Simiduia agarivorans SA1 = DSM 21679: one gene and its partner. The protein of the gene in region 1 interacts with the protein of each later gene in a pairwise test. Links are inferred from orthologs where the notes say so. Each region holds a gene or a part of one and is shown on either strand. Other genes may lie near its edges.

The links. Proteins that work in one complex are often made in the same cells at the same time.
Region 2: the proteins of mrdA (region 1) and M5M_RS14440 interact in binary tests that used the Escherichia coli proteins (3 or more experiments, as listed by UniProt). The link is inferred for Simiduia agarivorans SA1 = DSM 21679 from one-to-one orthologs.

The regions. Positions count from the first base shown.
Region 1 is NC_018868.3:1,595,119-1,600,083, forward strand. What follows is about bases 1,191-4,176. They hold mrdA (penicillin-binding protein 2), read right to left. Parts: upstream 3,637-4,176; coding sequence 1,744-3,636; downstream 1,191-1,743. Other genes in these bases: rodA (rod shape-determining protein RodA), read right to left, coding at 1,191-1,747; rlmH (23S rRNA (pseudouridine(1915)-N(3))-methyltransferase RlmH), read right to left, coding at 3,746-4,176. Outside these bases: mltB (lytic murein transglycosylase B), read right to left, coding at 1-475; more of rodA, read right to left, coding at 602-1,190; more of rlmH, read right to left, coding at 4,177-4,213; rsfS (ribosome silencing factor), read right to left, coding at 4,213-4,548; M5M_RS07055 (glutamate-5-semialdehyde dehydrogenase), read right to left, coding at 4,645-4,965. UniProt on the Escherichia coli protein: Catalyzes cross-linking of the peptidoglycan cell wall. Responsible for the determination of the rod shape of the cell. Is probably required for lateral peptidoglycan synthesis and maintenance of the correct diameter during lateral and centripetal growth.
Region 2 is NC_018868.3:3,193,772-3,197,914, reverse strand. Bases 39-3,148 are described here. They hold M5M_RS14440 (penicillin-binding protein 1A), read left to right. Parts: upstream 39-388; coding sequence 389-2,908; downstream 2,909-3,148. Other genes in these bases: M5M_RS14435 (malic enzyme-like NAD(P)-binding protein), read right to left, coding at 2,945-3,148; M5M_RS14445 (pilus assembly protein PilM), read right to left, coding at 39-243. Also shown: more of M5M_RS14445, read right to left, coding at 1-38; more of M5M_RS14435, read right to left, coding at 3,149-4,143. UniProt on the Escherichia coli protein: Cell wall formation. Synthesis of cross-linked peptidoglycan from the lipid intermediates.

The DNA of each region.
Region 1 (4,965 bases):
CCAGCTCCTTGCGGAAAAACGCGGACCGCGGCGGGTAGTCAAACGCCAGGGTCGAGAGCGCATCGATCACCCGGTAACTGCCCATATTGCGACCATAACGGGTCTCAACACCGATAATGGCAACAATCATGGCAGCGGGCACTCCGTACTCCGCTTCAGCCCGCGCCAGGGTATCGGCATGTTCACGCCAGAAACCGACGCCTTTGTCGATGCGATCACCGGTCAGAAAAATGCGGGAGTATTCCGCCCAGGTTTTGGTTTTTTCGGCGGGCCGGGCAATGGCCTCCAGAATACTTTTTTGCTGGCTGGCACTGGCAAACCACTGCGCCAGTTGCGCCTGGGTTGCCACTTCGCTGGCCACCAGCTCATCAATCAGTGCCTTCGCATCGGGATGTTTGCTGTAATCGGCCTGCGCCGCCAGTGTAACTGCAGAGCCCAACAACAACGCGGTCATCGTTTTCAAAGATTTAAACATGTTACTCCATCGTTTTTCACTGCTGACTTACCCTACCACAGGGCACGCCAGAAAAAATTGTTGCGTGCACAGGCCGGAAAAATTCAGCCTTTAGTGCTTTTACGTCTGCCGGTAACTGCGCCGGCTTTACAAAGTCACCCTGCGTTTCTCCGTGCTGATCGCCATCAGAACACCAAATCCCGCCATCAAGGTCAGCAACGAGGTACCACCGTGGCTGACCAGGGGCAACGGCACACCCACCACAGGCAACAAACCAGACACCATCCCCATATTGACGAATACGTAAACAAACAAGGTGAACGTCAGGGCACCGGCTAACAAACGGCCAAACGAATCCTGCGCTCTGAGCGCGATATAAAAACCGCGCATCAGCAATAACAGGTACAGCGCCATAAGCAGCATCACACCGACCAGCCCAAACTCCTCCGCCAGTACGGCAATGATAAAATCCGTGTGGCTTTCAGGCAGAAAATTCAGGTGCGATTGCGTACCCTCAAGCCAGCCTTTGCCCTCCAGCCCGCCCGAGCCGATAGCCGTTTTAGACTGGATAATATTCCAGCCGGCACCCAGTTTATCGGCTTCAGGATTTAACAGCGTCAGCACCCGCTGTTTTTGGTAGGGATGCATCACAAATTGCCACATGGGATACACAGCACTCAGCGCCAATAGCAGTGCGCCGATAATGTAGCGCCAACTGAGACCGGCAAAGAACAGTACCACCAGACCAGACTGTGCGATCAACAGCGAGGTCCCCAGATCCGGCTGTTTGAGAATCAGCACTGTCGGTAAACCGATCAGCACCAGAGACCAGATCACATGCTTGAACCCCGGCGGCAAAATCCGCCGGGCCAGGTAGCCGGCCAGCAACACCGGCACCGCGAGTTTCAGAATTTCCGAGGGCTGAAACCGGAAGCCACCCACACCCAGCCAGCGCTGTGCACCTTTGGCGCCACTGCCGACCAACAGCACCAATATCAATAACAGCACGCCACCGGCATACACCCAAGGCGCCCACCGCTGCATCATGGCCAGCGGAATCTGCGCCACAATAAACATGCCGATAAACCCCATCACAAAAAACACCGACTGGCGTTTAACGTAATGCAACTCACTGCCTGCAGCACTGTAGAGCACAGTGAGCCCGAAGGCCGCCAACGCGAGCAACAAAACCAGCAACGGTAGATCAATGTGAAGCACCTGCAGAACATTGGCCTTGCGACGCAGATCCGCGTGCGCTTCCGGCATGCGCCGGCGGAAATCTCCGGTTTTCATGGTTGGCCTCCGCTGCCGAGCCAGGCGGGTGTCACCTGGCTGCTACTGGTTTGCCCTTCCTGGGTAAACTGGGCATCAAACAGCGTGCGCGCAATCTTCGCGGCCTCGCTGCTCTTTTCGCCATTTTCGACAATCACCGCAACCGCAGTGCGCGGGTTATCGGCGGGCGCAAAGGCGACAAACAAGGCGTGATCACGCAAGCGTTCTTCCAGTGCTTCGGAGTCGTACTCCTCACCCTGGGCAATGCCCACCACCTGTGCGGTGCCGGTTTTACCCGCGATCTTGTAATTGAGTTTGCGATTGATACTTTGAGCCGTGCCGCGCGGGTTATGGACCACCGCTTCCATGGCCTGCTCCACCAATTGCCAATCACCGGCTGAAATTTTTTGTGTATCGACCACTTCGGGCTCAATCACCACCTGATTGGCCGCTTGCACCAGGTGTGGCCGGTACCTTATGCCCTTGTTGGCCATGGTGGCGGTCATCACCGCCAGCTGCAGTGGCGTCGTCAACACCGCGCCCTGGCCAATGCCCATATTCAGACTGTCACCGGGGAACCAGGGCAAACCGCGCATGGCGCGCTTCCAGGCCCGCGACGGCCAGATACCCGAACGCTCGTTGGGCACGTCAATACCGGTTTTATTGCCCAACCCGAAATGGCTGCCGAATTCGTGCATGCGATCAATGCCCATGCGGAACGACAGATCGTAAAAATACACGTCGCAGCTTTGCTCAATCGCGGTATGCAAATTCACCCAGGCACCGTGACCGCCTTTTTTCCAGTCCCGATAAAAGCGCTCGTCGTTTTCCAGTTGATACCAGCCCGGATCCCGAACCCGGCTGTTAGCATCCACAATACGGTAGTGCAAACCCGCCAGCCCCAACATGGGCTTCAGGGTGGAACCCGGTGGGTACTGGCCCTGGAGTGAGCGGTTGAACAGGGGCAAATCGCGCGACTGGCTGAGCGCATCGTAATCGGCATAACTGATGCCGGTGACAAACAGGTTGGGATCAAACGACGGTGTGGACACCAGCGTAAGTATGCCGCCGCTATTGACATCGATGGCCACCACAGCACCGCGCCGACCGGCCAGGGCCTCGTGGGCCACTTGCTGTAAATGCGCATCCAGAGTGAGCGTCAGGTTCTGGCCGGCTTCCGGCGGTTGAGTATCGAGCGTGCGCAGCACCCTTCCGCGCGCATTGATCTCCACCTGCTGACTGCCCACCTGCCCGAGCAGTTGGTCTTCATAGGATTTTTCGATACCGAGCTTACCGATGGTGTGGGTACCGGAATAGCGCGCATAGGCATCCTCGTCAAAGGCGGCCAGTTCACGCTCATTGATCCGGCCCACATAACCAATGGAGTGCGCAAACAGTTCGCCGTAAGGATAAAAACGCACCAGCTCGGCACTGACTTCCACCCCGTCCAACCGGTATTCATTAACCGCCAGACGGGCAATTTCAGCCTCGGTCAGGCGATAGCGCAGGGGAATCGCTTCGAACGGCCGGCGCCGTTGTTTTTGCCGCTCGGCAAACGCGGACAAATCCTGCTCATCCAAGGCAACTAATTGTTTGAGGGTCTCGAGAGTGGTGTCCAGGTCTGTGGTTTGTTCGCGCACAATGCTCAGGGTATAGCTCGGGCGATTGTCCGCCAGCAGTCGTCCGCTGCGGTCGTATATCAGACCCCGTGTGGGCGCCACCGGCTGCACCTGCACCCGATTGCGATCCGAGCGGGTCACATAGTCTTCGTGCTCAGTAATCTGGAGCCGGTAATAACGCACAAATATGAGCGACAGACATCCCAGAATCAGTATCCCCGCCACGCCGGCCCGGCGGGCGAATACACGTGCTTCGCGATGATGGTCTTTTATCTGTAGATGGTCGGACATTCGCACTTGTTATGGCTTTTCAGGAGCGCAGGCACACCCAGGACCTGCGAGCGCAACGTTATCACACTCTCACAAGAGAATGAGACACGCGCACAGCCAAAAGATTCAATTATTTGTGATAGGGGTGATTGGCCAGAATGGTCCAGGCGCGATAAACCTGCTCGGCCAACAACACCCGGACCAACGGATGCGGCAATGTCAGACGGGACAGAGACCAATGCACTTGCGCGCGGGCCCGGCAGGCATCGCTCAGCCCATCGGGGCCACCCACCAGCAGTGACACATTGTCGCCATCCATTTGCCACTGGGCGAGCTGGCCCGACAACTGCTCGGTGCTCCAGTCCTTGCCCTTGACCTCAAGTGCGATGACTTTGTCGTTGGCGCCAATCGCCTGCAGGATCGCATCGGATTCTTTGGCAATGGCTGCGGCGGTGGAGCTGCTTTTAGTGCGGGTACCAAGCGGGATTTCAACCAGTTCCAGACTGATTTCCCGCGGTAAACGTTTGACGTACTCCTGCCAGCCCTGCTCTACCCAGGCGGGCATTTTGGTGCCCACGGCGATGAGCCGGATGCGCATCAGCTGCGCTCGCCGGGCTTCATGGACCAGAGTTTTTCGAGATCGTATAACTCGCGGGTGGCGGGCATCATCACGTGCACAATGGTATCGCCAAAATCCACCAATACCCATTCGGGCGCATCCAGACCTTCCACACCCAGCGGCCGGATGTCGTGCTTCTTGGCCTCTTCCACCACATTTTCAGCCAGTGATTTCACATGCCGCGTGGAGGTACCCGAGGCGATGATCATGGTATCCATCACGTCCGACAGGGAGGACACATCCAGTGTCACCAGGTCCTTGGCTTTCACATCTTCCAAAGCCTGGATCACGATTGCGTTTAATTCTGTACTCATTGACTCGCTCTTTAACAGGGTGCCCATTGCACCAATATTTCTACTATAGCGGCTGGTGCGGGGTATGGCCTGACGGTGTCGGGCCATACCGGGGACCTAGCGGCGTATCTGGCCGGTGCCGAAAACAATCCACTTTTGTGAGGTCAGGCCCTCGAGGCCCACCGGTCCGCGCGCGTGTAACTTGTCCGTGGAGATGCCGATCTCGGCGCCGAGACCGTATTCAAATCCGTCCGCAAAGCGGCTGGACGCATTTACCATCACCGAACTTGAATCCACCTGGCGCAGGAACTGGTGCGCACGCGAATAATCCTCGGTGACAATGACATCGGTGTGGCGCGAAGAATAGGTTTCTATGTGGTCGATGGCTGCCGCCATATCGTCGACCACCCGAATGGACAACACCGGCGCCAGATACTC
Region 2 (4,143 bases), 1.6 Mb from region 1 along the record:
AGCCGCGTTCTGGGTCTTGCATTTCGCCTGCTGGACGACCTTCTTGACCACGTCGGCCACCACTTCCACATCGGCAATATTCTTCTCCGATACGGCGTTTGGCGGCAGGGCCCGGACGGCGTAACTTTCAACACGGTAGCGCTCGCCCTGGCGGGACAACTCAAGCAGCTTGACGGACGTGGAGCTGATATCCAGTCCGATCACCGGTTTTGTCTTTTTCTCGAGAAATCCCAAAATCCCCATTTTTCTATCTATTTCCGTAACTTACAGTCAAGTTATGTTATAGCACTTTAAGTTAAGCCTGCAACAATAGTCGCAATATGTAAAGCCCGGAAAAGCCCGTATAATGGCCGCCTCACAGTTGGAACCACCTAAGCTACTAATTCCTATGGAAAAATTACCTAAGAAGTACCGCTGGTTGCGGGTTATGGGCTGGCTCACGCTGACCGGAATCAGCGCTGTTGCCCTATCTGCCGGGGGGCTCTACCTGTATCTCAACCCTAAATTGCCCTCTGTGGAGACGCTTAAACAGGTGCGTCTCCAAACCCCACTGCGCGTGTATTCGGCCGATGGAAAGCTGATTGGCGAGTTCGGAGAGAAACGACGCAGCCCTATCCGCTACGACCAGATCCCTCAGGCATACATTGACGCCATACTTGCGGCTGAGGACGACCAATTCTACAAACATCACGGCGTCTCCATTAAAGGACTTTTGCGAGCAGCTTCACAAATATTGCAAACAGGCCAGATTCAGGGCGGCGGCAGCACCATCACCATGCAGGTGGCGCGCAATTTTTTCCTGACTTTTGATCAGACCTTTTTGCGCAAAGCCAACGAAATTCTGTTGGCGATCAAAATTGAGACTGAACTCACAAAAGAAGAAATTTTAGAACTCTACGTCAATAAAATTTACCAAGGCAATCGCGCCTACGGCATCGAGGCGGCTGCACAGGTCTACTACGGCAAAAGCATAGACCAATTAACCTTGCCGCAACTGGCAATGATTGCCGGTTTGCCAAAAGCACCTTCGCGCTATAACCCCATTGCCAACCCCCCGCGCGCCACCACCCGCCGCAATTGGATTCTTGGGCGGATGCTGGAACTGGGCAAAATAACTCAGTCTCAATACGACGAAGCCGTAGCCGCTCCCTTGACCGCCCGCTTTCACGAGTTCGCGCTGGACCTGAGTTCACCCTATGTGGCAGAAATGGCGCGCCAGCAAGTATTGGAATTCTATGGTGAAGACGCCTACAACGATGGTTTGCGCGTATACACCACCATTGATACCCGCCTGCAAGCCACCGCCCAGCAAGCAGTGATCAATGGTCTGCTGACCTATGACCGCCGCCACGGCTATCGCGGTCCGGAAAAAAACCTGCGCCAATCGGGCCTGCCTGAAGATGAACAACGCTCCCGCTATCTGGACGAGCTGGTGCGGCAGCCCGATCTGGGCGGATTGGAGCCTGCGGTGGTGATTCAGATAAACGAACAAAGCGTGGATGTGCTGCGCGACAACAACCAGACCGTCACTATCGCATGGGAGCAGGGGCTGGCCGATGCCAAGCGATACATCAATGAAGACCGCGTAGGCAGCCCGCCGCAAACTGCCGGGGAAGTACTTAAAGAAGGCGATTTAATTCGCATTCAATCTAAAGACAACCAGTGGTGGCTCGCCCAGATCCCCGTTGCCCAGGCATCATTAGTGGCACTGGATCCAGAAGATGGCGCCATCCGGTCGCTGGTCGGCGGATTTGATTTCCGCCAAAGCCATTTTAATCGCGTGGTGCAAGCCGAGCGGCAGCCCGGCTCCAGTTTCAAACCCTTTATTTATACGGCAGCGCTCGAAAACGGCTTTACGCCCGCATCGCTCATTAACGATGCGCCGATCGTATTCGAAGACGCCAGTCTCGAAGGCACCTGGCGTCCGGAAAACGACGGCGGCCAGTTTCTTGGCCCGATCCGCATGCGACAAGCGCTGTACCAATCGCGCAACCTGGTCTCCATCCGTATTCTGCGCTCCATGGGCATCAATAACACCATTGAGCAGCTGAGTCGCTTTGGCTTCGACACCAGCAAGCTGCCCAGGGACCTATCCCTTGCGCTGGGCAGCCATGCATTGACGCCGCTGCAGATTGCCACCGGTTACGCGGTATTTGCCAACGGCGGCTTCCGCGTTTCGCCCTATCTGGTGAGCCACATCACCGATGTCAATGGTGAGCTGCTGTTCGAGGAAAACCCGTTGCGCGCCTGCCGTCAGTGCCCGGAGCGGCTGGCACAAGAGCAGCCAAAAATAGAACAACCGCTCGCCGACACTCCTTTGGATGAAGCCGATAACCTCGAGGCGCTGCTGGCCCAGACGCCGGAGCCCGCACCCGAAGAAACCGACGCTGGTGAAGCACCGATCCGGCTGGCCGATCGCGTCCTGAATGAACGCGACGCCTACCTGATCGACTCGATGCTGCGCGACGTGGTGAAAAAAGGCACCGGCCGCAAAGCCATGGCGCTGGGCCGGGATGACCTGGCCGGCAAGACCGGCACCACCAACGGGCCGCGCGATGCCTGGTTCTCAGGTTACAACCATAAGCTGGTGGCCACTGCCTGGCTTGGCTTTGATCAGAATTACCTGCTCGGCCGGCGCGAATTCGGCGGCACGGCCGCACTGCCCATCTGGATCGATTTCATGGCGGAAGCCTTGAAGGGCATTCCGGAGCAACACCGGCGCCAGCCCGACGGCATCATTACAGTGCGCATCGACCCCAAAACCGGCAAGCGCGCGCAACCCGGCAGCCAGGGTGCCCTGTTCGAAATTTTCAAAGCAGAAAATGCGCCGCAGGAAACCGATACCATTCACGGCCTGCAGCAATCGTCAGAAGACAGCGAAGAAACCCTGCCGGAAGAGTTGTTCTGAGTGGAAACCCCCTGCGCCATAGCGCAGGGGCATCACTCACAGTTTTATATCCGCCAACCCCGCCAACGGGTAGTGATCGGGGAATGGCAGATGCGCCACTCCGGTGTCCACTGCCGCCTGCGCAACCGCCGCGGCGACCCGGCCGAGCAACCGCTCGTCAGTGGGTTTAGGCAGGATATAGTCGCGCCCGAATTGTAAATCCACACCGCCGTAGGCACGCCGTACGGCGTCGGTCACCGGCTCCTTCGCAATCGCGCGAATCGCCTCCACCGCGGCCAGCTTCATGTCCTCGTTGATGATGGTGGCACGCACATCCAGTGCACCACGGAACAAGAACGGGAAACACAGCACATTGTTCACCTGGTTCGGAAAATCCGAGCGGCCGGTGGCCATGATCAGATCATCCCGCACACTGTGCGCCAGCGCAGGATCGATTTCCGGATCGGGATTCGAACAGGCAAACACCACCGGGTTGACCGCCATCCGGGAAAGCTGCGCCGCGTTTAACAGATTAGGTCCCGACACCCCCAAAAACGCATCGGCGCCCTCGATTGCATCATCCAGCGTGCGCGCCGACGTGGGCGTGGCGAACAAGGCCTTGTATTGGTTGAGATCGGTGCGACCACTGTGGATCACGCCTTTGCTGTCGAGCATGGTGATGTGTTCCGGCTGGGCGCCGGCCGCCATCATCAATTTACAGCAGGCCGTGGCGGCAGCACCGGCTCCCAGGCACACAATACGTGCATCCTCGATGGATTTACCCTGAATTTCCAGCGCATTCAACATACCGGCCACTGTCACAATCGCCGTGCCGTGCTGATCATCATGGAATACCGGAATATCGCAGCGCGCTTTCAACTGGTTTTCAATCTCAAAACATTCGGGCGCTTTAATGTCTTCCAGATTGATACCACCAAAGGTAATCGCGATGCTGGCAACCGTTTCAATAAACTGCGCCGGCGATTCCGATTCAACCTCAATATCAATGGAGTTAATGCCAGCAAAGCGCTTGAACAAAAGCCCCTTGCCCTCCATCACGGGTTTTGACGCCAATGGCCCGAGGTTACCCAACCCCAGGATGGCGCTGCCATCGGAAATCACTGCCACTAAATTGCCTTTGCCGGTATAGCGATAGGCCAGTTCCGGATCGCGCGCGATTTCGCGCACGGGCTCTGCCACACCGGGGCTGTAGGCGAGGGATAAATCTTCCTGCGTTTCAGCAGGGGTGGATAACT